DNA from 2 places in the Pseudomonas sp. HN11 genome. Region 1 is predicted to be linked to the other one. Evidence: riboswitches for the same ligand, from Rfam matches in the RefSeq annotation. Region 1 holds a riboswitch; the other holds the start of a gene.

Evidence for each region. Region 1 has a riboswitch for cobalamin ahead of cobO (cob(I)yrinic acid a,c-diamide adenosyltransferase). Riboswitches for the same ligand answer to the same signal wherever they lie in the genome.
Region 2: linked by a shared signal. The riboswitch ahead of LVW35_RS12010 (CbtB domain-containing protein) and the one ahead of cobO (cob(I)yrinic acid a,c-diamide adenosyltransferase) in region 1 are both predicted to bind cobalamin.

The regions. Positions count from the first base shown of each region.
Region 1 is NZ_CP089985.1:4,549,223-4,564,707, reverse strand. It holds gene mazG (nucleoside triphosphate pyrophosphohydrolase) at 1-537, shown strand, start outside; gene LVW35_RS20765 (DUF2058 domain-containing protein) at 563-1,108, shown strand; gene LVW35_RS20760 (hypothetical protein) at 1,205-1,393, opposite strand; gene LVW35_RS20755 (DUF3108 domain-containing protein) at 1,656-2,369, opposite strand; gene purN (phosphoribosylglycinamide formyltransferase) at 2,378-3,028, opposite strand; gene purM (phosphoribosylformylglycinamidine cyclo-ligase) at 3,028-4,086, opposite strand; gene LVW35_RS20740 (DUF2066 domain-containing protein) at 4,440-5,480, shown strand; gene LVW35_RS20735 (AI-2E family transporter) at 5,513-6,586, shown strand; gene hda (DnaA regulatory inactivator Hda) at 6,790-7,494, shown strand; gene LVW35_RS20725 (C40 family peptidase) at 7,708-8,337, shown strand; gene LVW35_RS20720 (C40 family peptidase) at 8,482-9,021, shown strand; cobalamin riboswitch at 9,119-9,365, shown strand; gene cobO (cob(I)yrinic acid a,c-diamide adenosyltransferase) at 9,446-10,057, shown strand; gene LVW35_RS20710 (cobyrinate a,c-diamide synthase) at 10,054-11,361, shown strand; gene bluB (5,6-dimethylbenzimidazole synthase) at 11,358-12,008, shown strand; gene cbiB (adenosylcobinamide-phosphate synthase CbiB) at 12,005-12,913, shown strand; gene cobD (threonine-phosphate decarboxylase CobD) at 12,906-13,895, shown strand; gene LVW35_RS20690 (cobyric acid synthase) at 13,892-15,358, shown strand; gene cobU (bifunctional adenosylcobinamide kinase/adenosylcobinamide-phosphate guanylyltransferase) at 15,346-15,485, shown strand, end outside.
Region 2 is NZ_CP089985.1:2,635,741-2,651,225, forward strand. It holds gene metH (methionine synthase) at 1-1,857, opposite strand, end outside; gene LVW35_RS11980 (fatty acid cis/trans isomerase) at 2,023-4,314, shown strand; gene LVW35_RS11985 (acyltransferase family protein) at 4,402-5,424, shown strand; gene nfuA (Fe-S biogenesis protein NfuA) at 5,484-6,068, shown strand; gene cobM (precorrin-4 C(11)-methyltransferase) at 6,132-6,878, opposite strand; gene LVW35_RS12000 (cobalamin biosynthesis protein) at 6,949-7,341, opposite strand; gene LVW35_RS12005 (CbtA family protein) at 7,338-8,042, opposite strand; gene LVW35_RS12010 (CbtB domain-containing protein) at 8,054-8,239, opposite strand; cobalamin riboswitch at 8,336-8,540, opposite strand; cobalamin riboswitch at 8,688-8,887, shown strand; gene cobW (cobalamin biosynthesis protein CobW) at 8,980-10,041, shown strand; gene cobN (cobaltochelatase subunit CobN) at 10,045-13,806, shown strand; gene LVW35_RS12025 (ATP-binding protein) at 13,806-14,804, shown strand; gene LVW35_RS12030 (vWA domain-containing protein) at 14,858-15,457, shown strand; gene LVW35_RS12035 (DUF1853 family protein) at 15,454-15,485, opposite strand, start outside.

The DNA.
Region 1 (15,485 bases):
TTCCCCACCGGTGATCTGTATGCGCCGCTGGATATCCCGCAGTTGAGTGAAGAACAGGTCAAGGCGCGCTGGGAGCAGATCAAGGCCGAGGAGCGCGCGGAAAAGTCCGACGCACCTGAGCAACTTTCCCTACTGGACGATGTGCCCACGGCGCTGCCGTCCCTGTCCCGTGCCGCCAAATTGCAGAAGCGCGCCAGCCAGGTCGGCTTCGACTGGCCATCGGCCTTGCCGGTGGTGGACAATGTGCGCGAAGAACTCGATGAAGTGCTCGAAGCCATGGCCGACAACGATTCGGTGGCCATTGCCGATGAGGTCGGTGACCTGCTGTTCGCGGCAGTCAACCTGGCCCGTCACCTCAGGGTCGACCCGGAAACCGCGCTGCGTGGCGCCAATGCCAAGTTCGAACGACGCTTCCGATTTATCGAACAGGCATTGCGCGATACGCACCAATCCATAGAAGATTGCACCCTCGAAACGATGGACGCCCTGTGGGGCGAAGCCAAACGCCAGGAAAAGAATCTGTCCAGCTGCGGTTGAGCAGTTGCCTAAGTGAGTAAGCACCATGAGCCTTTCCCTTCGCGACCAGTTGCTCAAAGCAGGTCTGGTCAACCAAAAGCAGGCCAAGCAGGTCGGCAAAGAGAAACAGAAGCAGCAGCGTCTGGTCCACAAAGGCCAGATCGAGGCGGATGACACCCAGGCCCGCCTGGCGGCCGAAGCGCACGCCGAGAAGGTCAAGCGCGATCAGGAACTCAATCGCCAGCAACAGGAAAAAGCCGAGGCCAAGGCCCGTACCGCCCAGGTCAAGCAACTGATCGAGACTTCGCGCCTGCCCAAGCTGACCACCGAGGACTACTACAACTTCGTGGATGACAAGAAGGTCAAGCGCCTGTCGGTCAACACGCTGATGCGCAACAAGCTGAGCAACGGCTCCCTGGCCATCGTGCACCACGGTGGCAGCTACGAGGTGATTCCGCGCGAAGCGGCGCTGAAGATCCAGGAGCGCGCACCGGAGCGTATCGTGCAGCTCAATATCCTGACGGAAAGCCAGGTGCCGGATGAGGATGATCCATACGCCGCCTACCAAATCCCGGATGATCTGATGTGGTAAAGCTGTAGAAACAATAAACCCCGCTCAAAAGGCGGGGTTTGTTTGCAGGCTATCCAGCTGCTGTGTGGGGCTGGATGCCTGCAGAATTTCAGAGTCTCAGGAGCCTTGCGTCTGGCGTCTCATCTCAAGGGCTTCGAGCTCGTTTTTATAATTATGAGCGTCGCTCTCGTTATGAAACATGCCGACCAACAGGTCTTGTTGGTGTACATCCCAGATGTGAATCCCATGGCCCAGTGCTTCGTGGGACATATGTTCGTCGTCGCGTTCAGTTACTTTTACAGTCATCTGCTTGCTCCAATCTCTGGTGGATCTGCGGCAAGTCGTCGCAGGCCTTTGTTATATGTTTTGTTAGCTTGCTAAGTAAACCGACTTTTCGCGCAACAATTCATTGCGGTAAATGCAACAGTGCTGCAGGCCGCGTAACCCGCGACATTGCGCCGCAGGGGCATGAGTTTTATGACAAAAGTTTCATGTTCGCGTCAGGAGCAGCTCAATCGACAGGCGAAAAAAAGCCCCGCATTCGCGAGGCTCTTGTTCCAGTTACCTATCAGCTACCTTTGACAGCCTTACCGTCAACAGTACCGTCCTGCAGCATGATGTTGTATTCCTTGCCGTCGGTCTCAACCTGACGCAGGGCAACCAGAATGCCGCCCTGATCCTTGGCAAACCACATCTGGGTGATGCGCTTGCTCTGAGTCGGGTCACGCACGCGCTCAACCTTGATCGCGTCGATGGAGCCCACCTTGGTCTGGACCTTTTCCGGGCCGATCACGCGGAAGTCATAGGTGTCGACGTCCGTGCCTTCGACCACGTTGTAGCTCATGCTCTTCTTGCCGGCAGCCACGTCGCGCTGCAGGGCCAACTGATAGGTCGACTTGTCGAGCATGCCACTTTGCAGGGCCACGTTGACCGCGTCCTTGTTTTCAAAGCCGGTGACTTTCTTGGCGGTCTGGTCGAAGTCCAGATTGATCTTCTTCGCCTTGCCCAGACCACCGCGTTCGAAGGTGTAGCTCTTGGGTTGCAGGGTGTCTTTGTCGAACAGGATCACACTGGTTTCGGTCAGGCTGGCGATCATCATGGAAGCCTTGAAATTCAAGGTCCAGGTGCCATCGGCATTCTTGGCCAGGCTGCGTTCAGCCGAACCACTCATGGGCAACTGTTTCCAGTCGGCGGTGTAGCTTACGGAGAAAGGGTGAAGGTCTGCTGCTTGCACGGCAGGCAAGGCGAACAGCGCAAAAGCGAAGAGCAGGGCGCGACGCATAAAATCTCCTAGGTTCGAATCAAGTGGCCGCTGGCCGCGAGTAACTGACCGTCCAATAATGCACCCTGGTCACCAAGAATCAACCGCCCCTCGGCAAACCAGCGCACGGCCAGCGGGTAAATCCTGTGTTCCTGGGTGTGAACCCGTTGCGCAAGCGTCTGCGCCGAGTCGTCAGACTCTACCGGAACCACTGCCTGTACGACCAGAGGCCCGCCATCGAGTTCCTCGGTGACAAAGTGCACGCTGCAGCCGTGCTCGCTGTCGCCGGCATCGAGCGCACGCTGGTGCGTGTGCATACCTTTGTACTTGGGCAGCAGGGAAGGGTGGATATTGAGCAGGCGTCCTTCGTAATGCCGCACGAAATCAGCGCTGAGGATGCGCATGAAGCCGGCTAGTATCACGAGTTTGGGGTTGAAGGCGTCGATCAGTTCGATCAAGGCGCTGTCGAAGGCTTCGCGGCCTTCGAACGCCTTGTGATCCAGCGAGCGGGTGGCAATACCCGCGTCCCTGGCGCGTTGCAGGCCGTAGGCGTCGCTGCGGTTGGAGATCACCGCAGCGATGCGCACCGGGCTGTCGCCCGCGCGCGTGCTGTCGATCAGGGCCTGCAAGTTACTGCCGGTGCCGGAAAGCAGCACCACGACATCACAGGTCTCAAGCATCAGTGAGCCTTGAGATTTTTCAGCTCGACTTGAGCCGCGCCTTCGGCAGCGGTGGCGATCTGGCCGATGACCCAAGGCTGCTCGCCGGCTTCACGCAGCACGTTCAGCGCTGTTTCTACGTGCTCTTGCGCCACGCAGATGACCATGCCGACGCCGCAGTTCAGCACGCGGTGCATTTCGGTTTCATCAACGTTGCCTTTCTCTTGCAGCCAGTCGAATACCGCGGGACGCTGCCAGCTGGCCACGTCAACGATTGCCTGGGCGCCTTTTGGCAGCACGCGCGGGATGTTGTCCAGCAGGCCGCCGCCGGTGATGTGGGCCATGGCTTTGACTGCGCCAGTGTCCTTGATCAGCTTGAGCAGAGGTTTGACGTAGATGCGGGTCGGGGCCATCAGCAGGTCGGTCAGCGGCTTGCCGTCGAGTTGGGTGTTCTCGATCTCGGCACCGGACACTTCGATGATCTTGCGGATCAGCGAGTAACCGTTGGAGTGTGGACCGGAAGATGGCAGTGCCAGCAGGGCGTCACCGGCAGCCACTTTGGAACCGTCGATGATGTCGGCTTTTTCCACGACGCCGACGCAGAAGCCGGCCAGGTCATAGTCTTCGCCTTCGTACATGCCTGGCATTTCAGCGGTTTCGCCGCCAACCAGGGAGCAACCCGACAGTTCGCAGCCAGCGCCGATACCGGTGACCACTTGTGCAGCGGTGTCCACGTTCAGCTTGCCGGTGGCGTAGTAGTCCAGGAAGAACAACGGCTCGGCGCCGCATACCACCAGGTCGTTGACGCACATCGCAACCAGGTCGATGCCGATGGTGTCGTGCTTGTTCAGGTTCAGTGCCAGGCGCAGCTTGGTGCCCACGCCGTCGGTGCCGGAAACCAGTACAGGTTGCTTGTAGCCGGCCGGGATTTCGCAGAGGGCGCCAAAACCGCCCAGGCCGCCCATGACTTCGGGGCGCGCAGTGCGCTTGGCGACGCTCTTGATGCGTTCGACCAATGCTTCACCGGCGTCGATGTCTACACCGGCGTCCTTGTAGCTCAGGGAGGGTTGCTTGCTCATGATCCAGGCCTTTAGGGGGATTCAGGGGTAACGACCGAGCGGGCAGGCGCTTTTGATAAAAGGCCCAGCCGTTGACGGTCTGCGAAGGCGCGCGATTTTATCAGGCTTGAGGGGCAGCGGCCATCCTCGGGCCGACGGGCAGGGCCATATAGGTAAAAAAGCCGGTTAAAAAAATGCTAATGGGCCCTGCCTTGGCACGTATTAAGGTATAGCCTTTAACCCGCTGTCGTTATGACAGTCCAAAAACTGCCAGGACCCTGTGAATGTTTTGTCGGTCGCTGTGGTCACAGCCTTGCCAAGCCGAGTTCACGCGGTCTGTTCCAGCCGCCAAATTTGTCGTTCGGGAATCTTCCATGCGTTTGTGTCAATTCTTCTTTTTAGGCTGCTTGTCGTTGGTCAGCCTGGCGAGTCATGCCGAAACCCTCAATGGCCTTTATCAAGTACTCGAACCCGTCAGCAGCCAGTCGCCACAAGAGCGCGACCAGGCGACCCAGCGTGCCGTGCAGACGATGGTGATCCGTCTGACCGGCGACGCCAAGGCCGCCGACGGCCCAGGCCTGGCGGCCGTTCGCAAAGATCCGCAACAAATTATCAGCCAGTACGGCTACGACGCCGGCCCGCCGGAAAGCCTGCAAGTGGATTTCGACCCGGTAAGCACCGATCGTGTTCTGCGTGAGGCGGGCCTGTCGATCTGGGGCAGCAATCGGCCGTCGATTCTTGGCTGGTGGCTGAACGATTCCACCGAAGGCAGCAACCTCGTGGGTGATGGTCAGACCGTCGCCCAAGTGCTGCGCCGTGCCGCGCAACACCGTGGCTTACCGTTGCGTCTGCCGTTGGGCGATTTGGATGAACAGGTGGTCGCCACCGCGCCGAACCTGGAAAGTGCTGACGCCACACCGCTGCGTGCCGCCTCCGAGCGTTACGGCGCCGACGCCTTGCTGGCCGTGCATGCGCGCCAGGAAGGCAGCCAATGGCAGGCCAAATGGCGCCTGTGGCTGGGCGACAAGAGCGAGCAGGGCACTGCGCAAGGTGCCGACACGGGTGCCGTGGCCGATGCGGTGATGCTGGCGGTCAGCCAGAAGCTGGCGCCGCGCTTCGCGGTCAAGCCTGGCGTGAGTACCGAACAATTGCTGGAAGTGCAGGGCATGACCCTGGAGCGTTATGCCGCACTGGGTCATCTGTTGGAGCCTTTTGGCGGTCAGCCACAGTTAGTGGATGGCAATCGCATCGTATACCGCGTCAACGGCAGTGCCGATCAGTTGCGTACTCAATTGAGCCTGGCCAAGTTGCAGGAGATTCCTGCGGGTGAGGCGCCGGTCCAGCAACCCATGGCAGACGGCACTCAGCCGGCGGTTGCGCCTGAGCCCCAGGCGCAATTGCGTTTTCGTTGGTAGAAGTTTTCTTCTTTATATAGATGGAGTGGTTTATGGCGGATACGCGTCGTTGGGTGTGGCTTGGCGGGATTGTCCTGCTGTGCGTTTTTGTGTTCCTGCTGCATTCGATCCTGACGCCGTTCCTGGTTGCGTTGCTGCTGGCCTACCTGTTCGATCCGGTGGTGGATCGCCTGGAGAAGGCCGGACTGTCGCGGACCTGGGGCGTGGTGGCGGTGTTCGCCCTGTTTACCCTGATCATCACGGCGTTGGTGCTGGTGCTGGTGCCGATGCTGGCCAAGCAACTGTTCCGTTTGTATGAGCTGGCGCCGCAGATGCTCGATTGGCTGCAGCATACGGCCATGCCATGGGCCCAGGCCAAGTTGGGGCTGGCGGATGGTTTCTGGAAGTTCGACAAGGTCAAGGCCGCGATCAGCGATCACATGGGCCAGACCACCGATATCGTCGGGGTTATCCTCAGCCAGGCGACCGCCTCCAGCCTGGCGCTGATCGGTTGGTTGACCAACCTGGTGCTGATTCCAGTGGTGGCGTTCTACCTGCTGCGCGACTGGGACATCATGATGGCCAAGATCCGCAGCCTGCTGCCACGCAATCGCGAAGAGCGCATCGTGTCGCTGGCCGAGGAGTGTCATGAGGTACTTGGTGCCTTCGTGCGCGGGCAATTGCTGGTGATGTTGGCCCTGGGGGTCATCTATGCGGCCGGCTTGATGGCAATCGGCCTGGAGCTGGGTCTGTTGATCGGTCTGATCGCCGGCCTCGCCGCAATCGTGCCTTACATGGGTTTTGTGATTGGTATCGGCGCGGCCTTGGTGGCGGGGTTGTTTCAGTTTGGCGGCGACCTGTACCCGATGCTGGGGATCGTGGCGGTGTTTATGGTTGGCCAAGCCCTGGAAGGCATGGTGCTGACGCCGTTGCTGGTAGGAGACCGGATTGGCCTGCACCCAGTGGCCGTGATCTTTGCGATTTTGGCGGGCGGTGAGCTGTTCGGATTTACCGGTATCCTGTTGGCACTGCCGGTGGCGGCGGTGATCATGGTGCTGGTGCGCCATGTGCACGATTTGTATAAGGATTCGGATGTGTACACGGGGGTTGAAGACCCCGATCTGTAATCGCTCTGCAACAAACCCGGCCCAGGCCGGGTTTGTTGTTTCTGGAGCAGGGGCGTCAACCAATCTGCGTAAATCCAACAAGTTAACGCAAACCTTTGATTTTGCTTGGGGTCAGTTGCATTGTGCGCCCGGCGTCACGGGTATAAACTTTGCAAACTTTACACAGAGGCCACTAGCGGTTCGTTTGGAGCCGTTCAGTCAGCATGAAACCGATTCAGCTGCCCTTGGGTGTGCGTCTGCGTGACGACGCCACCTTTATCAACTACTACCCAGGCGCCAATGCCGCTGCACTCGGCTATGTCGAGCGACTCTGCGAAGCCGACGCCGGGTGGACCGAAAGCCTGATCTATCTGTGGGGCAAGCACGGCGTAGGGCGTACCCACCTGTTGCAGGCCGCGTGTCTGCGTTTCGAGCAGATGGGTGAGCCGGCGGTTTACCTGCCCCTGGCTGAGTTGATGGACCGTGGTATCAGCATCTTCGACCATCTTGAGCAGTACGAGCTGGTGTGCCTGGACGATCTGCAAGCGATCGCCGGCAAGGCGGAGTGGGAAGAGGCGTTGTTTCACCTGTTCAACCGCTTGCGTGACAGTGGCCGGCGCCTGCTGATCGCTGCGTCTACCTCGCCGCGGGAATTGCCGATCAAGCTGGCCGACCTCAAGTCGCGGATGACCTTGGCGTTGATTTTCCAGATGCGCCCGCTCTCCGACGAAGACAAATTGCGAGCCCTGCAACTGCGCGCATCCCGTCGTGGCCTGCACCTCACCGACGAAGTGGGGCATTTCATTCTCACTCGTGGCACCCGCAGCATGAGCGCGTTGTTCGATTTGCTCGAACAGCTTGATCAGGCCTCTTTGCAGGCCCAGCGCAAGCTGACTATTCCCTTCCTGAAAGAAACCCTCGGCTGGTAGCCAACCCACTGTTTTCGCGGCTTCTGGAAATTCCCGGGCGCCAGAAAACCTGCGTTTGAGCCGATGTGGCCACGCAAAAGGCAGGTACGGGGTGTTAAGGGCTTAGATGTCATAGTCCAAACAAGAAGTCACAAAGATCACGATTGAATTTGCAAATCGATGTGATAGAGGGCATAGTCTCGTCTTCTTTACATATCAGCCACGGTCGTGCCCATGCTAAATCGCTTCGCACCCCTCGTGCCCCTCGCACTCGTTACCCTGTTGTTTGGTTGCGCCTCCCACCCTCAGCAGGTGGCAGAACAGCAAAAACCACAGGTTCAAAATCAGGCAAAGTTCGTTGCCGCACAGTCTGCTTCTGTTTATGAAGAAGAGCTGGCAACTGAAAAAGAACTGACCAACTTCTCCGGTAACAAGCCTTACCAGCTTCCCGTTCTGGCCGACAGCATCCTTGAACGTGGCATGTCCCTGATCGGTACCCGTTACCGTTTCGGCGGCACCTCTGAAGCCGGTTTCGACTGCAGCGGTTTCATCGGCTACCTGTTTCGTGAAGAGGCTGGCATGAACCTGCCACGCTCCACCCGCGAAATGATCAACGTGAATGCACCGTTGGTCGCGCGCAACAACCTCAAGCCCGGTGATCTGCTTTTCTTCAGTACGGCGGGTCGTGGTCGTGTGAGCCATGCCGGTATCTACCTGGGCGATAACCAGTTTATCCACTCCAGCAGCCGTCGCAGTGGCGGTGTTCGGGTCGACAACCTGGGCGACAGCTACTGGAGCAAAACCTTCATTGAAGCCAAGCGCGCACTCGCCATGGCCCCGACGACGGTTACCGCGAGCAAGTAAACTTAAAGTGATACTTGAAGTTTGACGTGTAAGCGCTAGAATCCCTGGACATTGTTGTAATCCGTTCGCGCGAGCTTTGCTTGCGCGTTCTGGTTTTCAGCGTTCGGCAGCGAAAGCCGCATCCAGACCAGGATTGTTCTGCCCATGTCGACCTCGGCCCGCCTGATCCTCATTCTTTGCGCCGCGCTGCTCAGCGCCTGCGCAAGTCGACCACCGCCGCCCGCGCCTGTCGCGGTGAAGCCCAAGCCGGTGTTCACCTACTCTACCCAGAATTTTTCGCCAGCGGCCGAAGACGTGCTCTTTCGCGCGTTGGGCCTGGTCGGCACGCCTTACCGATGGGGCGGCAACACGCCAGACTCCGGGTTTGATTGCAGCGGCCTGATCGGGTTTGTCTTCCGCGATGCCGCCGGGATTTCCCTACCGCGTACCACCCGCGAGCTGATCGTAATGCGCGCGCAGGATGTCAGCGAGCAGAACCTGCAGACCGGCGACCTGCTGTTCTTCGCCACCGGTGGCGGTTCCCAGGTCAGCCACGCGGGGATCTACGTAGGTGAAGGGCGTTTTGTGCACGCGCCACAAACCGGCGGTACGGTGAAGTTGGATACGCTGTCCAAAGCGTATTGGCAGAATGCTTACCTGAGCGCCAAGCGCGTGTTGCCGGGCAACCTGGCACGAAATCCGTAAGAAGCAGCGGCAAGTTTCAAGTTTCAAGCCGCAAGGGGAGTGATGCCTGCTTGCGGCTATCTGCTTGAGGCTTGCAGCTCGCCCCTCAACCCACTACCCTTCGCCGCTTGTTCCAGGTGCTCTGTGACCCACGGGTCGACAGAGTGAAACAGGGAAGCCGGTGAGTGAGCGCACTTCTACACAGTGCCGCCGCGATTCCGGCGCTGCCCCCGCAACGGTAAATGAGTCAAGACGCTGCCTTTTGCCACTGTATCGCCTGCGATATGGGAAGGCGCAGCGTTGGCCTGCCTTCAGCCAGCACGTCACTCATGAGCCCGGAGACCGGCCTGCAACATCCAACAGCATCACGGTGGGCGATGCTTGGCTGTCTGTGTTTTCTTTTTTCCTGCCCGCCGTTTTTGTCCAGCCCCAACGGAGAGCTGCCATGACCGATTCCCCCGACCGCGACGAACGCCACTTGGCGCGCATGTTGCGCAAAAAAGCCGTGATCGACGAACGCATCGCTAATTCCCCTAACGAATGCGGCTTGCTGCTGGTGCTGACCGGTAACGGCAAGGGCAAGAGCAGTTCCGCGTTCGGCATGCTGGCCCGGGCCATGGGCCACGGTATGCAGTGCGGCGTAGTGCAATTCATCAAGGGGCGCAACAGCACCGGCGAAGAGTTGTTCTTCCGCCGCTTCCCCGAACAAGTGCGTTTCCATGTGATGGGCGAAGGCTTTACCTGGGAAACCCAGGACCGCCAGCGCGACATCGCCGCCGCCGAAGCCGCTTGGGCGGTGTCCCGCGAACTGCTGCAGGACCCGGCCATCGGCCTGGTGGTGCTGGACGAACTGAACATCGCCCTCAAGCACGGCTACCTCGACTTGGACCAGGTCCTCAGCGACCTGCAAGCCCGCCCGCCGATGCAACACGTGGTGGTCACCGGTCGTGGCGCCAAACCCGAGTTGATTGAAATGGGCGACACCGTCACCGAAATGGGCATGCTCAAGCACGCGTTCCAGGCCGGTATCAAGGCACAGAAGGGCGTCGAACTTTGAATCAGCCCCGTCATTGCCCGGCCGTCTTGATCGCCGCACCGGCGTCCGGCCAGGGCAAAACCACGGTCACCGCCGCGCTCGCCCGTTTGCACCGCAACCTGGGACGCAAGGTGCGCGTATTCAAATGCGGCCCGGACTTTCTCGACCCGATGATCCACGAGCGCGCCAGCGGTGCGCCGGTATATCAATTGGACATGTGGATGGTGGGCGAGCAGGAAAGCCGTCGCTTGCTGTGGGAAGCGGCGGGGGAGGCTGACCTGATCCTCATCGAAGGCGTGATGGGCCTGTTCGACGGTACGCCGTCCAGCGCCGACCTGGCGCGACACTTCGGCGTGCCGGTGCTGGGCGTGATCGACGGCACGGCCATGGCCCAGACCTTTGGCGCATTGGCCCTGGGTTTGGCGCGTTATCAACCGGATTTGCCGTTCGCCGGCGTACTGGCCAACCGCGTCGGCACTCTGCGCCATGCGCAATTGCTGGAAGGCAGCCTCACCGAAGGCTTGCGTTGGTACGGCGCATTATCCCGCGAGACCGGTATCGAATTGCCCAGCCGTCACCTGGGCCTGGTACAGGCCAGCGAACTGAATGACCTTGATGTGCGCCTGGACGCCGCCGCCCAAGCGTTGGGCAGCAGTTGTGAAGTGGCCTTGCCGCCGCCGGTGACCTTTGCCGCGCCGCAAGTGGTCGAGGCCCAGCCCTTGCTCAACGGCGTGCGCATCGCCGTGGCCCGCGATGAAGCCTTCGCGTTCACCTATGGCGCCAGCCTCGACCTGTTGCGGGCGATGGGTGCCGAGCTGAAGTTTTTCTCGCCGATCCATGATCGCCAATTGCCTGACGCCGACAGCCTCTATCTGCCCGGCGGTTATCCGGAACTGCACCACCAGGCGTTGTCGGAAAATACCCCGATGCTCGACGCCATCCGTGCCCATCACGCGGCCGGCAAACCCTTGCTCGCCGAATGCGGCGGCATGCTCTACCTGCTCGACTCGCTGACCGATGTCAACGGCGCCCGCGCCGAACTGGTGGGCCTGTTGCGGGGTGATGCGGTGATGCAAAAGAAACTTGCGGCCTTGGCACTGCAAAATGTCGAACTACCCGAAGGCACACTGCGCGGCCATACCTATCACCACTCCCTGACCACCACCGAATGGCAGCCGATCGCCCGTGGCCTTAGCCCCAATGGCGGACGCGGTGCCGAGGCGGTTTATCGGCAGGGGCGGATGACGGCGTCCTACGTGCACTTCTATTTCCCATCGAATCCCCAGGCGGTGGCCGCGTTGTTCGCGCCCGATCCAGCATTATGAGCGACAACGCCTTCCCCCAGTCTGACCGTGACGCGGTCTACCGTGCCATCGCCGAACGCCGTGACATGCGCCACTTCAGCGGCGGCACTGTCGCCCCCGAACTACTGCACCGTCTACTCCAGGCCGCGCACCAGGCCCCCAGCGTCGGCCTGATGCAACCTTGGCGTTTTATCCGCATCAGCGACCGCTCGTTGCGTGGGCAGATTCAACAACTGGTGGAAGAAGAACGCGTACGCACCGCCGAAGCCCTGGGTGAGCGCTCCGATGAATTCATGAAGCTCAAGGTCGAGGGTATCCACGACTGCGCCGAAGTGCTGGTGGCGGCGTTGATGGATGATCGCGAGCGCCATATCTTCGGCCGGCGCACCTTGCCGGAAATGGACATGGCCTCGCTGTCCTGTGCTATCCAGAATCTATGGCTGGCAGCCCGTGTCGAAGGCCTGGGCATGGGGTGGGTCTCGCTGTTCGACCCCCTGGCGCTCGCCGATCTGCTGGGTTTGCCTGCGGGGGCGAAACCCTTGGCCGTACTGTGTCTGGGACCGGTAGCCGAGTTCTACCCGGCACCGATGTTGCAGCTAGAAGGCTGGGCCGAGCCACGGCCGCTGAATGACATGTTGTACGAGAATGTGTGGGGAGTGAGTCAATGAGTGTGGCCTTGCTGTGTGTCGCTGCCGTCGCGCTGGATGCGCTGCTGGGCGAACCCAGGCGCTGGCATCCGCTGGTGGCGTTCGGCAATTTCGCCGGGCGTATCGAACAACGTTTCAACACCGGTGGCCGCGGCTGGCGCAGCCATGGCGTCACCGCTTGGTTTATCGCTGTAGTACCGTTGACGCTGCTGGCCACGGCGTTGTCGTGGGCGCCTTATATCGGTTGGGTTCTTGAGATCCTGGCCTTGTATTGCGCCCTCGGCATGCGCAGTCTCGGCGAGCATGTGATCCCAGTGGCCCAAGCGTTGCGCAGCGATGACCTGGAGGAAGCCCGCAAGCGCGTGAGCTACCTGGTGAGCCGTCAGACCAGTGAGCTGGACCGCACTGAAGTCGCCCGCGCCGCCACCGAATCGGTGCTGGAAAACGGCAGCGACGCGGTGTTCGCCGCGATTTTCTGGTTTGTGGTCGCCGGTGTTCCGGGCGTGGTGTTATACCGCCTGAGCAATACCCTCGATGCCATGTGGGGCTACCGCAACGAACGCTTCGAACGTTTCGGCTGGGCCGCAGCAAAAATCGACGATGTGCTCAACTATATTCCTGCACGCTTGGTGGCCTTGACCTACGCCGTACTCGGCAAGACTCGTTTGGCACTCAAATGCTGGCGCACCCAGGGCCCGACCTGGGACAGCCCTAACGCGGGGCCGGTCATGGCCGCCGGTGCCGGTGCTTTGGGCGTCGAGTTGGGTGGCGCTGCGATCTACCACGGTGAAGTGCACCAACGTCCGCAACTGGGTGAAGGCCCGGCGGCGGATGCCGGCTCCATCGACCGGGGCTGGCAACTGGTGCAGCGCGGCGTATGGTTGTGGTTGCTGATCCTATGCGCGGGGGCGCAACTTTATGCTTGAACACGGTGGCCGGCTGCGTAAGGCAGCGATTCAGTACGGGATAGCCGAAGCCGACTGGCTCGACCTGTCCAGCGGCCTCGCGCCGTGGCCGTGGCCGATCCCCGACATCCCGCTGCGGGCCTGGGCGCGCTTACCGGAAACTGACGACGGTCTTGAGCAGGCCGCCAGCGAATATTACGGCGCTGCCCACCTATTGCCGGTGCCCGGTTCCCAGGCGGCGATCCAGTTGCTGCCGCGCCTGCGCCGCTCCGGCAAGGTCGGCGTGCTGTCACCGTGCTACGCCGAGCACGCCGAAGCCTGGCGCCGCGCCGGTTACGTGGTGCGCGAAGTGCAGGAGCAGGAAGTCGACTTCTTTCTTGATGGCCTCGATGTGCTGGTGGTGGTCAACCCCAACAATCCCACCGGGCTGAGCCTGAACCCGCAACGCTTGCTGGACTGGCACTCGCGGCTGGCCCAGCGCGGCGGTTGGCTGGTAGTGGACGAAGCCTTCATGGATGTCACCCCTCAACTGAGCCTGGCGAGCCAGGCGCATCAGGTCGGTCTGATTGTGTTGCGCTCATTCGGTAAATTTTTCGGCTTGGCCGGTGTGCGGTTAGGCTTTGTGTTGGCCGAGCGCAAGCTGCTCAAGTTGCTGGCTGAGCAGGTAGGCCCTTGGGCGGTCAGTGGGCCGACGCGGGTGCTCGGCCAAGCCTGCTTGCGTGACACCGCCGGGCATGCGCGGCAACGTACTCGGTGTATCGAGGCCGGCCAGCGGTTGTTCGCCGCTCTTGAGCGTCACGGCTTTCAGCCCCAGGGCGGCTGCGCGTTGTTTCAATGGCTGATCACGCCCCACGCTGAACATATGCATGAGTTCATGGCCCAGCGCGGCATCCTGCTGCGCCTGTTTGTCCACGACAGCAGCCTGCGTTTCGGTCTGCCCGACACCGAGGCCGACTGGCTAAGGCTGGACGAAGCCCTGGTCGCCTATAAGGAAGCGACATGAGTACGCTGATGGTGCAAGGCACCACCTCCGACGCCGGCAAAAGTACCTTGGTGACGGCGCTGTGTCGCTGGCTGGTCCGCCAGGGCGTGGCGGTGGCGCCGTTCAAGCCGCAGAACATGGCGCTCAACAGCGCCGTGACTGCTGAAGGCGGCGAAATCGGCCGCGCCCAGGCCGTGCAGGCCCAGGCCGCTAATCTGGCGCCGCACACGGACATGAACCCGGTGCTGCTCAAACCCAACAGCGACACCGGTTCCCAAGTGATCATCCATGGCCGCGCAGTGACCAGCATGAACGCGGTGGCTTATCACGACTTCAAGGCCATCGCGATGCAGGCGGTGCTGGCCTCCCATGCCCGATTGAGCCAGGCCTACCCAGTGGTGATGGTGGAAGGCGCGGGCTCCCCGGCGGAGATCAACCTGCGCGCCAATGACATCGCCAACATGGGCTTCGCTGAAGCGGTGGATTGCCCGGTTTTGCTGATCGCCGATATCAATCGCGGCGGGGTGTTTGCCCATCTGGTCGGCACCCTGGAACTGCTGTCGCCCACGGAGCAGGCGCGGGTCAAAGGCTTCATCATCAACCGTTTTCGCGGCGACATTGCGCTGTTGCAGCCCGGCCTGGACTGGCTGGAAGCGCGCACCGACAAACCGGTGGTGGGCGTGTTGCCCTACGTGATGGACCTGCACCTGGAAGCCGAAGACGGCATCGACAGGCGCCAGATCGGCAAGGCGGCCCAGGTACTCAACGTGGTGGTGCCGGTGTTGCCGCGCATCAGCAACCACACGGATTTTGACCCACTGCGCCTGCATCCTCAGGTGGATCTGCAATTCATCGGGCCAGGCCAGCCGATCCCGGCCGCCGACTTGATCATCCTCCCTGGTTCGAAAAGCGTGCGCAGCGACCTGGCTTTTCTGCGCGCCAACGGCTGGGACACCGCCGTGGCCCGGCACTTGCGCTACGGTGGCAAAGTGCTTGGTATTTGCGGCGGCCTGCAGATGCTCGGCGAGCAGGTGCATGACCCGTTGGGCCTGGAAGGGCCTGCCGGTTCAAGCGACGGCCTTGGGTTGCTGGCGTTCAGCACCACGCTGGAAGAAGAGAAGCAGCTGCGCAACGTACGCGGGCGTCTGTTACTGGAAGATGCCGACGTCAGCGGTTATGAGATCCACGCGGGCGTAACGTCTGGCGATGCCTTGTCGAACGCCGCTGTAATCCTGGAGGACGGCCGCCGCGATGGCGCGCAAAGTGCCGATGGGCAAATCCTCGGCACTTACCTGCATGGTCTGTTCGAAAGCCCGGCGGCGTGCAGTGCGTTGCTGCGCTGGGCCGGTCTGCAGGATGTGCAGATGGTGGATTACCACGCGTTGCGCGAGCGCGATATCGAGCGTTTGGCCGACTTGGTGGAGAACCATTTGGATACCGATTTATTGCGTAGCTTGTGTGGAGTCGCTCCATGCTCCAACTGATCCTCGGCGGCGCCCGTTCCGGCAAAAGCCGCCTCGCCGAAAAGCTCGCCAGCGAGACGGGTTTACCCATCACGTACATCGCTACCAGCCAACCGCTGGATGGCGAGATGAACGCGCGCGTTGCCCT
Region 2 (15,485 bases), 1.9 Mb from region 1:
CACGGCGTCGCGCAGCTCGGTCGGGATCTGGTCGTAAATCTCCAACTGGCCGGCGTTGACGATACCCATGGTCAGGCCATTGCGGATCGCGTACAGCAGGAACACCGAGTGGATCGCTTCACGCACCGGGTTGTTGCCACGGAACGAGAACGACACGTTGGACACGCCGCCAGAGGTCAGCGCGTATGGCAGTTCGTCCCGGATGTAGGCACAGGCGTTGATGAAGTCGACGGCGTAGTTGTTGTGTTCTTCGATACCGGTGGCGACCGCGAAAATGTTCGGGTCGAAGATGATGTCTTCCGGCGGGAAGCCGACCTCATTCACCAGGATGTCGTAGGAGCGTTTGCAGATTTCTTTCTTGCGCGCTTCGGTGTCGGCCTGGCCGGCTTCGTCGAACGCCATCACCACCACGGCAGCGCCATAGCGTTTGCACAGCTTGGCGTGATGGATGAACTGCTCCACGCCTTCCTTCATGCTGATGGAGTTGACGATGCCCTTGCCCTGGATGCACTTGAGGCCGGCTTCGATCACGTCCCACTTGGAGGAGTCGATCATGATCGGCACGCGGGAGATGTCCGGCTCGCCGGCAATCAGATTGAGGAAGGTCACCATGGCCTTCTTCGAATCCAGCATGCCCTCGTCCATGTTGATGTCGATCACCTGGGCGCCGGCTTCCACCTGCTGCAGGGCGACTTCCAGGGCTTCGGTGTAGTTGTCTTCACGGATCAGGCGGGCAAACCGTGCGGAACCGGTGATGTTGGTGCGTTCGCCGACGTTGACGAACAATGAGCTGCGATCAATGGTGAACGGTTCGAGGCCCGACAGGCGGCAGGCCTTGGGAATGTCCGGGATCTGGCGCGGTGCATAACCGGCCACGGCCTTGGCGATGGCTTCGATATGGCCCGGCGTGGTGCCGCAGCAGCCGCCGACAATGTTGAGGAAGCCGCTCTGGGCAAACTCTTCGATGACCTCGGCGGTCTGCGACGGCAATTCGTCGTACTCGCCGAATTCGTTGGGCAGGCCGGCGTTCGGGTGCGCGGACACGTGGGTGTTGGCCTTGTTCGACAACTCTTCCAGGTACGGACGCAGTTCGCTGGCGCCCAGGGCGCAGTTCAGCCCCACGGAAATTGGCTTGGCGTGGGCCACGGAGTTCCAGAACGCTTCGGTGGTCTGGCCCGACAGGGTACGACCGGAGGCGTCGGTGATGGTGCCGGAGATCATGATCGGCAGTTCGATGTTCAATTCCTCGAACACGCCTTGCACGGCGAAGATCGCGGCCTTGGCGTTGAGGGTGTCGAAAATGGTCTCGATCAGGATCAGGTCGGCGCCGCCTTCGATCAGGCCTTTGGTGGCTTCGGTGTAGTTTTCCACCAACTCATCGAAGGTCACGTTGCGGTAGCCGGGGTTGTTCACGTCGGGCGACAGCGAGCAGGTGCGGCTGGTCGGGCCGAGCACGCCGGCGACGAAACGCGGCTTGGCCGGGTTTTCGGCGGTCTTGGCGTCAGCGATTTTGCGCGCCAGGCGTGCGCCTTCTACGTTCAGCTCATAGGCCAGTTCTTCCATCCCGTAGTCGGCCATGGAGATACGGGTGGCGTTGAAGGTGTTGGTTTCGAGGATGTCGGCGCCGGCATCCAGATAGGCTTTTTCGATGCCGCCGATCACGTCCGGGCGTGTGATCACCAGCAGGTCGTTGTTGCCCTTGACATCGCTGGGCCAGTCGGCGAAGCGTTTGCCACGGTAGTCATTTTCCTCAAGCTTGTAGCTCTGGATCATCGTGCCCATACCGCCGTCGAGAATCAGGATACGTTCCTTGAGGGCTTGATGAAGGGCTTGCAGACGAACGCTACGATCGGACATGGGACTACTCTGGTCAGGCATTTCGGAGGGGGGGAATCATAGCAAACCTGTGCGGATTTAGAGCATGTGCAGGTTTTGCATGAATATCGTTCATGTTGGGCGGCGTCATGGCCCGGTAGAATCACCGGCACTTTTTACTGCACGCATTGAATCGGGACCGGATACATGTCACTTCGCCTCATCACCAGCGCCATCCTGGCACTGGTCGCCTGCATTGCACAGGCTGACGGACCCGCCCCGGCGATTTCGTACACCCGCGACATTCAACCGATCTTCACCGAGAAATGCGTGGCCTGCCATGCCTGCTACGACTCCGCCTGTCAGCTCAACCTCGGCAGCGCCGAAGGTGCGCTGCGCGGCGCGAGTAAAGTGCCGGTCTACGACGGTGAGCGTAGCCAGGCCACGCCGACCACCCGTTTGTTTTATGACGCCTTTGGCAAGCAAGCCTGGCAGCAGAAGGGTTTCTATTCTGTGCTGGACGCCCAGGGCAGCCAGGCGGCGCTGATGGCGCGCATGCTCGAGTTGGGCCATAACGCCCCGTTGCAACCGAACGCCAAATTGCCTGAAGACATCGTTCTGGGACTGAACCGCGAAAACACGTGCGCCGTGCCCGGCGAGTTCAATGCCTACGCGGGTGCCCATCCCAGGGAAGGCATGCCGCTGGCGGTCACCGGCCTGACCGACCAGCAGTACCAGACCCTGCAACGCTGGCTCGCGTCCGGCGCTCCTATCGACGAACGAGGCTTGGCGCCCAGCCCCAAGGAAGCCCTCCAGGTACAGCAGTGGGAAAACTTATTCAACCAGCCGGGGGCGCGGGAAAGCCTGGTGGCGCGCTGGTTGTTCGAACATCTGTATCTCGCGCATATCTACTTCGAAAATGGCGCGCCGGGGCATTTTTTCCAGTGGGTGCGCTCGCGTACACCAAGCGGCCAGCCAATCGACCTGATCGCTACCCGTCGCCCCAATGATGACCCCGGCACCCGTGTGTATTACCGCCTGTGGCCGGTGCAGGGTGTGATTGTGCATAAAACCCATATCACGTACCCGTTCAGTGCCGAGAAGATGGCGCGCATCAAAGAGCTGTTCTACGCCGGCAACTGGCAGGTCGACGCTTTGCCGGGCTATGGCCCGGGCCGTCGCGCCAACCCCTTCGAAACCTTCGAAGCCATCCCGGCCAAGGCGCGTTACCAATTCATGCTGGATAACGCCGAGTACTTCGTGCGTACCTTTATTCGCGGGCCGGTATGCCGTGGGCAGATTGCCACGGACGTGATCCGCGACAACTTCTGGACCCTGTTCCAGGACCCGGACCACGACCTGTACATCACCGATGCGCGCTATCGCGGCCAGGCCACGCCGTTGCTGGCCATGCCGGGGCAGAACGATGACGTGGGCAGTGTGCTCAGCCTGTGGTTGGCTTACCGCGACAAGCGCAACGAATATGAGGCCCTGCGCCGCGACAGCTACGCTGACTTGCCGCCGCCGAGCTGGTCGAGCCTGTGGGCGGGCAATGACAACGCTTTGCTGAGCATCTTCCGCCACTTCGACAGCGCCTCGGTGACCAAAGGCCTGATTGGCGAGGTGCCGCAGACAATGTGGTTGTTCGACTATCCGCTGCTGGAGCGCACGTATTACCAACTGGCGGTGAATTTCGATGTGTTCGGCAATGTGTCGCATCAGGCCCAGACCCGATTGTATTTCGACCTGATTCGCAATGGTGCCGAGCAGAACTTCCTGCGGCTGATGCCCGCTGATACCCGCGAAGATTTTATGGATGACTGGTATCAGAACAGCGGGAAGATCAAGCTGTGGCTGGACTATGAAGCAATTGATGACGACAAGCCCACCGGCCTGCACCTCAACGAAAACGATCCGAAACGTGACTTTGCCAAGCAGTTGCTCAGCCGTTATGGCCATTTGAATGTCAGCCCGGATCCGATCAACCGTTGCAGCGGCGCCTATTGCTCCCGCGACGGTGTCGACCCGGCCATCCAGGATGCGGAGCAGGCCCTGAGCCGTCTGACTTCACGCCCGGCCGCTGGGCTCAAGGTTATTGATCAACTGCCTGAAGCGACGATGCTGCGGGTTGAGACCGCCAGCGGCAAGCGGGTGGTCTACAGCATGCTGCGCAATCGTGCCCACAGTAATGTGGCGTTTCTGATGGGTGAGGCTTATCGCTATCAGCCGGGCTTGGATACGGTGACGATTTATCCTGGCGTGCTGAGCAGCTACCCGAACTTTATGTTCAATATTCCGGCCCGGGAAGTGCCCGAGTTCGTGGCCGAAATGGAGCAGGCCAAGGATGCCAAGGGTTTTGAGCTGATTGTGGATCGCTGGGGCGTGCGCCGCAGCCATCCGCTGTTCTGGCAGTATTTCCACGATTTGTCGCAGTACGTCCGTGAAACCACGCCGGTGGAAGAGGGGGTGCTGGACATGAATCGCTATGAGAACCTATAACGGTACCCGGTGATCCAGTCATCTCTCTGAGCGGGTGCTGAAGCGGTCGGATATCTATCTTACGGGGCAGGAAAGGGTATTCCGATTATGCTGATTTCAGTGCAGGCGCTACGGGCCTTGGCGGCATGGATGGTAGTGGGTGTGCACTTCATGCAGTTGTTTTTCGACTTTGAGGCACACAATGCGCTGGAGTATCTGCTGGCCGATAAAGGCGGTATCGGCGTGGATATTTTCTTCGTCATCAGTGGGTTTGTGATCTTCCTCGCGACCGCGGACAAGGCGCTGACCCCTTGGCGTTTCATGCTCATGCGCGTGGCAAGGATCGTCCCAGCGTATTGGTTCTATACCTTGCTCATGGTGCTTCTGGTGGCGACTGTGCCTTCGATGTTTCCCTATGAGCATCTGGAGCCGAGTTACGTGCTCATGTCGCTGCTGTTCATCGCAGCCCCGAGCGAACCGGGCGTGGAGGTCTATCCGCTGCTGGGTGTCGGGTGGACCCTGAATTTCGAAATGCTGTTCTACGTGCTGTTTTCCTTTGCTTTGTCAGTGCGCGCATCGTATCGGCTGTGGGTAGTGGCAACGTTGCTGTATCTGGCGTGCTACATCGGCCCCACCCTTGGTTTGGCCAGCGGGTTCTACAGCAACGGCATCGTCTTGGAGTTTCTGATGGGCATCGTGATCGGCATGCTCTATCGCCGTGGCTTGTGTCGGACCAAACCCTGGCTGCCGTTGTTGGGTATTGTCGGTGCGTCAATGGCGGTTTATCACGGGGCTGATTTACCGCGTGCGTTGGAGTGGGGTATTCCCAGCGCGATATCGGTCATCAGTTGTGTGGCGCTGGAACCTTACTTTAAGGGCTCGCGGTTTCTGAAAATGCTCGGTGATTGTTCCTATTCTGTGTATTTGATCCATGTGCCGGTACTCGCCGCTGGGCAGCTTATTGCCAAACGCATGGGAATAGACCCCTATGCCATGTTGCTTGTGTGCGTCGTAGTGACGGCGCTGGGCGCTTATGGGAGCTACCACTGGCTGGAGAAACGCCCTTATCGCGTGCTGAAGCACTGGTTCGGCGTCGATGATCGGGGGATTATTTCCCGACAAAAATACTAGGACTTTGTACCTCTGTAATGATTTGGCGTAAACTGCCGGCAAGCCTGTGAGGAGTTTCCATGACTGCCATAACCATTACCGACGCCGCCCACGATTACCTGGCTGACCTGCTGTCCAAGCAGAACACCCCGGGTATCGGCATCCGCGTCTTTATCACCCAGCCTGGCACCCAATACGCCGAGACTTGCATTGCCTACTGCAAGCCTGGTGAAGAGAAGCCTGAAGACACCGCCCTGGGGCTGAAAAGCTTCACCGCGTATATCGATGCCTTCAGCGAAGCGTTCCTCGACGACGCGGTGGTCGATTACGCCACCGACCGTATGGGCGGCCAATTGACCATCAAGGCGCCAAACGCCAAGGTGCCGAACGTCAACGCCGACAGCCCGGTGAACGAGCGCATCAACTACTACCTGCAAACCGAGATCAACCCAGGCCTGGCCAGCCATGGTGGCCAGGTCAGCCTGATCGACGTGGTCGACGATGGCATTGCGGTGTTGAAGTTCGGCGGCGGCTGCCAAGGCTGCGGCCAGGCGGACGTGACCCTGCGCGAAGGCATCGAGCGCACCTTGCTGGAACGCATTCCAGAGCTCAAGGGTGTACGTGACGTGACCGACCACACGCAGAAAGAAAACGCCTACTACTGAGTAAGGCGTTCACTGCGAACGAAAAAACGGCGCCCCGTGAGCGCCGTTTTTTTATGCCCTGTTTCAAGGGCGGTAAAGATGGGCATGCCCCGCCCGGTACAGCGACGACTCACTGAAGCTGTCGCTGGCCAACACCCGGCCCACCACAATCAACGCCGTGCGTCGAAAGCCCTTGGCCGCCACTTTCTCGGCAATATCACTTAAGTTTCCCACCGCCCAATCCTGATCCGGCCAGGTTGCCCGGTGCACCACGGCAATCGGGCAATCCGCGCCGTAGTGAGGCAGCAGTTCAGCGACGATCTTGTCCAGATGATTGACCCCCAGGTGAATCGCCATGGTGGTGCCATGTCGGGCCAGGCAGTCGAAAGCCTCACCGGCGGGCATGCTGGTCTTATCGGCATAGCGGGTCAGGATCACGCTCTGGGCGATGTCCGGCAGGGTCAGCTCGGTTTCCAGCAGCGCCGCGCAGGCGGCCACGGCGGTGACTCCAGGGATGATCTGGAAGGGGATGCCCAATTCCCGCAGGTGGCGGATCTGTTCGCCAATGGCGCCATACAGGCTGGGGTCGCCGGAATGGACGCGCGCCACATCCTGGCCTTTGGCATCGGCGGCCTTGATCAGATCAATGATCTGTTCCAAGTGCAGTTCGGCGCTGTTGACCACCGTTTCCGCCTGATGACCTTCAAGTACAGCTGCCGGCACCAGCGAGCCGGCATAGATGATCACCGGGCAACTACGGATCAGCCGCTGGCCTTTGACGGTGATCAATTCCGGGTCGCCGGGACCTGCGCCGATGAAGTAGACGGTCATGGGATAATCCTGGTGAAAAACGCGTGAGCATGAAAGTTGCTCATGATCGAGAGGAGCGATTATCGGGTTTTCAACCCGCGCATGCCAAGGCAAAGGTGGCGTGGGCGGTTTTTTTGCGGGTGATCAACAGGCGGGCGGGGGCATTGGCAAGCTGTTCAGCAAGGGCCAGTGCGGCGCTTTCAGCGATGCCGTAGCAACCGGTATGGGCAAAAGCGATGTCGGATTTATGGCTCAGCCGGTCTGTGTAAACCGCCAGGCGTTCCACGCTGAAGCACTGTAATGGCAGTTTCAAAAGCGCGGCAACCGCCAGTAATCCTGGTTCATCCCGCTTGCGGTCGATACTCGCCAGTGCGGTGATTTGGCTGCGCTCGATACCGCCCTCGGCGAGGGCGGTATCAATCAGGGCCAGCAAGGCGTGACTGTTACAGCCCCGCTGGCAACCCAGGCCAACCACTAACGTCATACCGAGTATTGATCGTCGCGGTTACGACGGAACAGCCAGGCGCTGATCAGGCCCAGGGCCAGCCAAAACGCCACGTTGGTCAGCTGCGACGCGATCTTGAATTGCGCTTCCAGGGCCTCCGGGGCCAGCATCGAGTGCACTTCCGGCTGTGGTGCGCCGATCACGTGCGGCACTACCAGAATCGCCACTCCCAGGGCCTTCAACAACCAGTTGCGTCCGAATGCGATCAGCGCGATACCGACGGCGGTCGAGGCGGCGGTGCCAATCCACCAGATTTGGCGTTGCGCGAGGTCAGCGGCGGCTGTGCCTGGCAGTTCGGGCGGCAGGCCCATCGTCGGCGCCAGCACGAAGGTTGCGTAACCGGCCAGGCCCCACAGCAGGCCTTGGGCAGTGCGGGTTGGCGCACGCAAGGTGTACAGACCGGCGAGCATCAGTGCAAAACCTACAGCGACTACCAGGTTGCCGCCCGTGGTCGACAGCACGCGCTGCCAGCCATCCTCCGGCTCCCAGGCTTCGGCATCATGGGTATGAGCCGCGGTGCCGGCAGCGTGCTCATGCACCACTTGGGTGGCAGCCGGGGCCTTTTCAAAGGTTTCCGCCTGCAGAATCAGCGGGGCGACCCATAAGCTTTGCAGCAGTGTCAGCAGCAGGGCAGCCAATAGACCGGTGAAGCCTGCGGTTTGCGCAATACGCTTGATCATGTCGGCAGGTCTCAGTGGCACGGGAACGCGGCGCTGTGGCGGGTATCGTGAGCAGCGTTGTGCACCGCCTCGATGTGCGAGAAACCGGCGAAGTACACCAGGCATGCGCCCAGGATTGACGCGCCGATGGCGGCGGTCAGGCGTTGGCTCAGGGTGGCGGTGCTGGCGGTGTGCGAGGTGCTGCTGATGATCGACATGGCGCGTCCCTTTCAGGTGTCAGGGTGAAACGAGCGCATGAAAACCCCGCGAGCCGGGCACGCAGGGTTTGAACAGCGCCCGCCCACCGCGGGTTTGTTATCTGATTTTTTCGGGCCGGTCTCCGGGCTTGCGAGGGGCATTGCGCCTATTAAGCATCGCCTTCCCATGCCTTGGAGGCACAGTGGATCTGACACTTCGCTCGCTTACCGTTGCGGGGGCAGCACCGGACTGGTCATATCGCTATGACGCACCGGTTTCCCGTTTCACCCTGTGAGGGGCACCCGAAACAAGATGTGTAGGAGAGCATGGGGGCGGGAGGGGAGTCAATTGGGTTGTTGGGGGCATATCCGTTGTTTAGGTAAGGGCGGAACCAATACCCGCCATCACCCAAATAACGGATATGTACACCAACCCAAACCCCATCATTGACCATCCCCCAAGCACTGCGTAGCCTTGCACCCTCGAGGTTCTTCAGCCCAGGCCGAAGCTAAGAAGGGAACGCGGTCCAAGCCGCGGCTGCCCCCGCAACTGTAAAGGGTTCAGCTGACTGCCACGCCACTGCCGACAAGGCGGGAAGGCGCAGTCAGCGCCGGTCGCAAGACCTGCAAGCCCCAAGCCAGGAGACCTGCCTCGCAACCGATTTTAAATTCAACCGGGCGGGGTGATCCGGTGACGAAATCCGCTGCTGCGCGCCGTCGCAGGGCCTATCGTCCCGTATGCCCGCCCCAAAGGGCATCCGATGAAAACACTGGCCAAACTCCCCGTCACCATCGTCACCGGCTTCCTGGGCTCGGGCAAAACCACCTTGCTGCGCCACATGCTCGACAACGCCCAGGGCCGTCGCATCGCGGTGATCGTCAATGAATTTGGCGAGCTGGGCATTGACGGTGAAATCCTCAAGCAGTGCTCCATCGGTTGCACCGAAGAAGAAGCCAACGGCCGCGTCTATGAACTGGCCAACGGCTGCCTGTGCTGCACCGTGCAGGAAGAATTCTTCCCGGTGATGCGCGAATTGGTTGCCCGTCGCGGCGACCTCGACCATATCCTCATCGAAACCTCAGGCCTGGCCTTGCCAAAGCCGTTGGTTCAAGCTTTCCAATGGCCGGAAATCCGTAGCGCCTGCACCGTTGACGCGGTGATCACCGTGGTCGACAGCCCGGCCGTGGCCGCCGGCACCTTTGCTGCGTTCCCGGATCAAGTGGATGCCCAGCGCAAGCTCGACCCGAACCTGGACCACGAGTCGCCGCTGCACGAGTTGTTCGCCGATCAACTGGCCAGCGCGGACCTGGTGATCCTCAATAAATCCGACCTGATCAGCCCTGAAGACTTGGCCCGGGTGCGCCTGGAAGTTGCCGAAGAACTGCCGCCAGCGGTGAAAATCATCGAAGCCAGCAGCGGTCGCCTGCCACTGGACGTGTTGATTGGCCTGGGCGCCGGCTCCGAAGAACATATCGACGATCGCCACAGCCATCACGATCATCATCACGAAGGTGAAGACGATCATGACCACGACGCCTTCGATTCCATCTCCATCGACCTGCCGCAAGCCGACGAGTCGCTGCTGCTCGACGCCCTGACCCAACTGGTGGTGCAACACGGCATCCTGCGCGTCAAAGGTTTCGCCGCGATCCCGAACAAGCCGATGCGTCTGTTGATCCAGGGTGTGGGCACGCGTTTCGACAAGCATTTCGACCGTGCCTGGGGCGCAGATGAGGCGCGGATCACGCGCCTGGTGCTGATCGGACAGGACCTCGACGCGGCGGGCCTCGAAGCGCAACTGCGCGCCGCCCTCAGCGTTTAACCCATGCACCTGCTCAGGACCCAGCCCGGTGGTTTCGTCTCGGACGACAATATTGCCGACCTTGGCCAAACCCCCGCTGACCTGGTGATCCTGTGCAGCGGCGATTCCAGCCTGGCGCTGCTGGCGGAAGCTGCGCAGCAGTTACCCGAGGATTACCCCAGTTTCCGTTTGGCCAACCCGATGCAGGTGCAGAACCATGCGTCGGTGGACCTGTATGTCGATGAAGTGCTGCGCCACGCCAAGGTCATTCTGATCTCGCTGCATGGCGGCATCGGTTATTGGCGTTATGGCATCGAGCGGCTGGTGGAATTGGCCGAGCGGGGCGTCCAACTGATCCTGGTGCCGGGCGATGATCGCCCGGACCCGGAACTCAGCGCACTGAGCACCGTCGGCGCCGACGCGCGTGATCGCCTCTGGCATTTCCTGCGCCAGGGCGGCCTGGCGAATGCCTTGGATTTTTATCGCTGTCTGGCCAGTGGCTACCTGGGCCGCGACTATGTCTGGGAAGAGCCGCAAAACCTGCCGCGCACGGCGATTTATCATCCGCGCCACGCCAACGCCCGCCTGAATGATTGGCAGGCCGACTGGAATGCCGAGTGGCCGGTGGCGGCGGTGCTGTTCTACCGCTCCCATTTGCAGGCGGCCAATACCGGTTTTATCGATGTGTTCTGCCAGCGCTTGCAGGCGGCGGGCCTCAACCCGTTGCCGATGGCGGTGGCCAGTCTGAAAGAGCCCGCCTGCCTGGCGGTGGTCGAGGACCTGCTGGATGAGGTGGGTGCGGCGGTGATCCTCAACACCACCGGTTTCGCCCAGTCGAGCCCTGAGGCGCCGCATTTGCGGCCGTTTCGCCGCAATATCCCGGTGATCCAGGCGATCTGCGCCCAGGACAACCAGCCCGGCTGGGAGGCCAGTGAGCAAGGCCTCGGCCCCCGCGACTTGGCGATGCACATTGCCTTGCCGGAGTTGGACGGGCGCATTATCAGCCGTCCGATCAGTTTCAAGGACCTGGCCTGGCGCAGCGAGCGCAGCCAGTCGGATGTGGTGTGCTATCGAGCGGCGCCGGAACGCATGGATTTTGTCGCTGAGCTGGCGTGGCGTTGGGTCGAGCTGGCGCGGGTGCCAAATGCCGACAAACGCATCGCGCTGATCCTCGCCAACTATCCGACCCGCGATGGGCGTATCGGCAATGGTGTCGGCCTGGATACGCCGGCGGCGGCGCTGAATATCCTGCGTGCGTTGCACGCCGAAGGTTATCCAGTGCCGGATGCACTCCCGGAAAGCGGCACGGCGCTGATCCACGATTTGCTCGGCGGCGTCACCAATGACCTGGACAGCCTCGACCTGCGCCCTTGCCATCAAAGCCTGAGTCTGGATGACTACGAGGCGATGTTCAGCCGCTTGCCCGAGGCCAATCGCCAAGCCGTGCTGGAACGCTGGGGCACGCCCCATAACGATCCAATGTGCCGCGACGGTCGCATGATGATCGCCGGCCTGCGCCTTGGCCTGATGTTTGTCGGTATTCAGCCGGCACGGGGTTACCAAGTAGACGCCAGCGCCGTTTACCACGACCCGGACCTGGTGCCGCCCCACGGTTACCTGGCGTTCTATTTCTGGCTGCGCCACACCTACGGCGCCCACGGCGTGATCCATGTGGGCAAGCACGGCAACCTTGAATGGTTGCCGGGCAAGGGCGTCGGGTTGTCGGAGAACTGCTGGCCCGATGCGCTGCTGGGGCCGCTGCCGAATATCTACCCATTCATCGTCAACGATCCGGGCGAGGGCGCCCAGGCCAAACGACGCACTCAGGCGGTGATCATCGATCACCTGATGCCGCCGCTGACCCGTGCCGAAACCTACGGCCCGCTGCGTAACCTTGAGCTGCTGGCGGACGAGTATTACGAAGCGCAACTGCTGGACCCGCGTCGCGCCCTGGAACTGCAAAAAGACATCCTCAAGCTGGTGCGCGAAACCCGCATCGACCAGGAGCTCGAGCTGGAGAGCGACGCCGATGCCGCCGTGTGGCTACCGCGCCTGGACACTTACTTGTGCGACTTGAAGGAGTCGCAGATCCGCGACGGCTTGCATATCTTTGGCGAGTCACCCGCAGGCCGCTTGCGCATCGACACCTTGCTGGCCTTGCTGCGCATCCCGCGCGGTGACGGCCGTGGCCCGCAATCGAGCCTGTTGCGGGTGCTGGCCAAGGCGTTCGAGTTGGGCTTCGATCCGTTGGACTGCGCCTTGGCCGAACCCTGGACCGGGCGTCGACCGTTGGTATTGCAAAAGATCGATCCGCAGTTGTGGCGCACTGCTGGCGATACCCGCGAACGCCTGGAACTGTATGCCGCACGGCTGATCGAGCAAGCCCTGGAAGGGCCGCTTGAGCAGTTGGAAGAACCGGGCTGGGAGGATGTGAAGGCGGTCATCGAAAGCCTGCGTATCGTAGTTGCACCGCGTCTGGATGCTTGTGGGCCGGCGGAAATGCGGGGGTTGCTGGATGCCCTCGGCGGCCGTTTTGTGCCGGCGGGCCCCAGTGGCGCGCCGAGTCGCGGGCGTTTGGATGTGCTGCCAACGGGGCGCAACTTCTTCACCGTCGACGTACGCAACCTGCCGACCACCACGGCCTGGCGCATCGGTTTCCAATCCGCCAACCTGATTCTTGAGCGGCATTTACAGGACCACGGCGACCACCTGCGCCAGCTCGGTCTGTCGGTGTGGGGCACCGCCACCATGCGCACCGGCGGCGACGATATCGCCCAGGCCATGGCACTGATGGGCGTGCGCCCGGTGTGGGCGACCGGCAGCCAGCGGGTGGATGATTTCGAGATCCTGCCGATCAGCCTGTTGGATCGCCCGCGCGTAGACGTGACCTTGCGTGTGTCGGGCTTTTTCCGCGATGCCTTCGCCAATTTGATCCGCCTGTTCGACGCCGCGGTGCAGGCCGTGGCGGCGCTGAATGAGCCGGACGACATGAACCCTCTGGCCGCCAAGGTGCGCAATGAGCGCGAGGCGTTGCTAAAGTCCGGTCTGGACGAAGAGGCCGCCGCGAAACAAGCCGGTTGGCGCATCTTTGGCGCTAAACCCGGCGCCTATGGGGCGGGTGTGCAGGGCGCCATCGACGGGCGTCTGTGGCAAAGCCGCGAAGACCTGGCCGAGGTTTACTTGAACTGGGGCGGTTATGCGTATGGTGGTTCCGACGAAGGCACCGCCGCCCGCGAACAATTTGCCCAGCGCCTGAGCCAAGTGCAGGCGGTGCTGCAGAACCAGGACAATCGTGAGCACGACCTGCTCGACTCCAACGACTACTACCAATTCCAGGGTGGCATGCTTGCCGCCGTGGAAACCCTGAGCGGCGACAAGGCCGCCAGCTATCATGGTGACCACAGCCAGCCGGACCTGCCGAAGATCCGTACGCTGAAGGGCGAGCTGAACCGGGTGATCCGTTCCCGCGCCGCCAACCCCAAGTGGATCGAAGGCGTGAAGCGCCATGGCTATAAAGGTGCGTTTGAAATGGCGGCGACCGTGGACAATGTGTTCGCCTTCGACGCCACCACGGCGCTGATTGACGATCACCAATACGCATTGTTGGCCGACGCCTACCTGCTCGACCCCGACACCCGCGCCTTTGTGCAACAGCACAACCCCGATGCGCTGCGCGACATGACCGAGCGCATGCTCGAAGCGCAACAACGTGGCATGTGGCAGGAGCCGGGGGCTTACCGTGAGGCGTTGGAAAACCTGTTGCTGGATATAGAAGAAGACAGCTGATGACTGATATTCCGCATTTCCCGCTGTCCGCCGTAGTCGGCGCCGACGACCTGAAACTGGCGTTGTGCCTGACCGCCATCGACCCGAAGATCGGCGGTGTGCTGATCGAAGGCCCGCGCGGCATGGCCAAGTCGACTTTAGCGCGTGGTTTGGCGGACGTGCTGGCCAGCGGTCAGTTAGTGACCTTGCCCTTGGGCGCCACTGAAGAGCGTCTTGTCGGCACGCTGGACCTGGATGCTGCCTTGGGCGAGGGCCGCGCGCAGTTTTCCCCCGGCGTATTGGCCAAGGCGGATGGCGGCGTGTTGTACGTCGATGAAGTCAACCTGCTGCCCGACCACCTGGTAGACCTGCTGCTGGACGTGGCCGCCAGCGGCACCAATCTCATCGAGCGCGATGGCATTTCCCATCGTCATTCGGCGCGCTTCGTGCTGATCGGCACCATGAACCCGGAGGAGGGTGAGTTGCGACCACAGCTGCTCGACCGTTTCGGTTTCAACGTGGCGTTGAGCGGGCAGACATTGCCGGCTGAGCGGGGACAGATCATTCGTCGTCGCCTGGAGTTTGATAGCGATCCGGTGGCGTTCTGCGCGCAATGGGATGAGTCGCAGGCGGCCTTGCGCGAACGCTGCACCCAGGCGCGGGCGCGGCTCGACGCTATCGCGCTGGATGATGAGGCGCTGGCGCAGATCACAGAGCGGTGTTTCGCGGCGGGCGTCGATGGCTTGCGTGCGGACCTGGTGTGGTTGCGTGGCGCTCGGGCCCATGCCGCCTGGCGTGGCGCCAGTGCTATCGCCGAAGAAGATATCGACGCGGTGGCGGAATTTGCCTTGCGCCATCGCCGCCAAGAGCAGGCCCCTGCGTCCAGCCCGCCGAGTGAAGGGCAGTCGCCCAAGGCCTCCGATGCTTCGCCGGGTCAAGGTCAATGGGGCGATATGCCCGCACCGGCCTTGCCCACGGGCGCACGCCGGGAAGTCCCCACCTGGCCAAAAAAGCCCTAGGCATCCGTCCCCGACCTGACACGGGGGCGGATGCCCGCCCCAAGGCAGGGCGACTGGACAGAGGCAGGCACGGCAAGGCGCGCAGCGCGCAGCAGGGTTCGATCCATTGGCCGGGCACCTTGCTGGGTGGTCGCCCGCAAACCCGTGAAGATTTGCTGTATCAACTGCGCAGTCGTTCGGCCCATGAGCTGTGGCTGGTGATTGTCGATGCGTCGGCGTCCACACGGCGGCATCGTGCGCTCGCCGACGCCAAGGGTTTGTTGGCCCAGTTGTTTGATGACGCTTACCGCCAGCGGGCGCGAATGGCGTTGTTGACGGCTAGCGGGCATTCACCCAAATGGCAGGTCCAGGGATTGAAGGCTGCTAAGGGCTTGGCGGGCTGGCTGGATCAATTGGGCGCGGGTGGTGGCACGCCGTTGCTCGCGGCGTTGACCGAGGCCGGGGCGTGGTTGACGTTGCGACGCAAGCGTTATCCGACTGAACAACAGCGGCTGCTGGTGATCACTGACGGGCGACTCAAGGATATCGCCGGGCTACCGTTGCTCGAGTGTCCGGGGCTGTTGGTGGATATCGAGCGTGGGCCGATCAGGTTGGGTCGGGCTCGGGAGTTGGCGGTGGGGTTGCAGCTGGGCTATCGGCATATTGACGATTAGCTATTGCCCGGCACATTTGGCCAAAGAT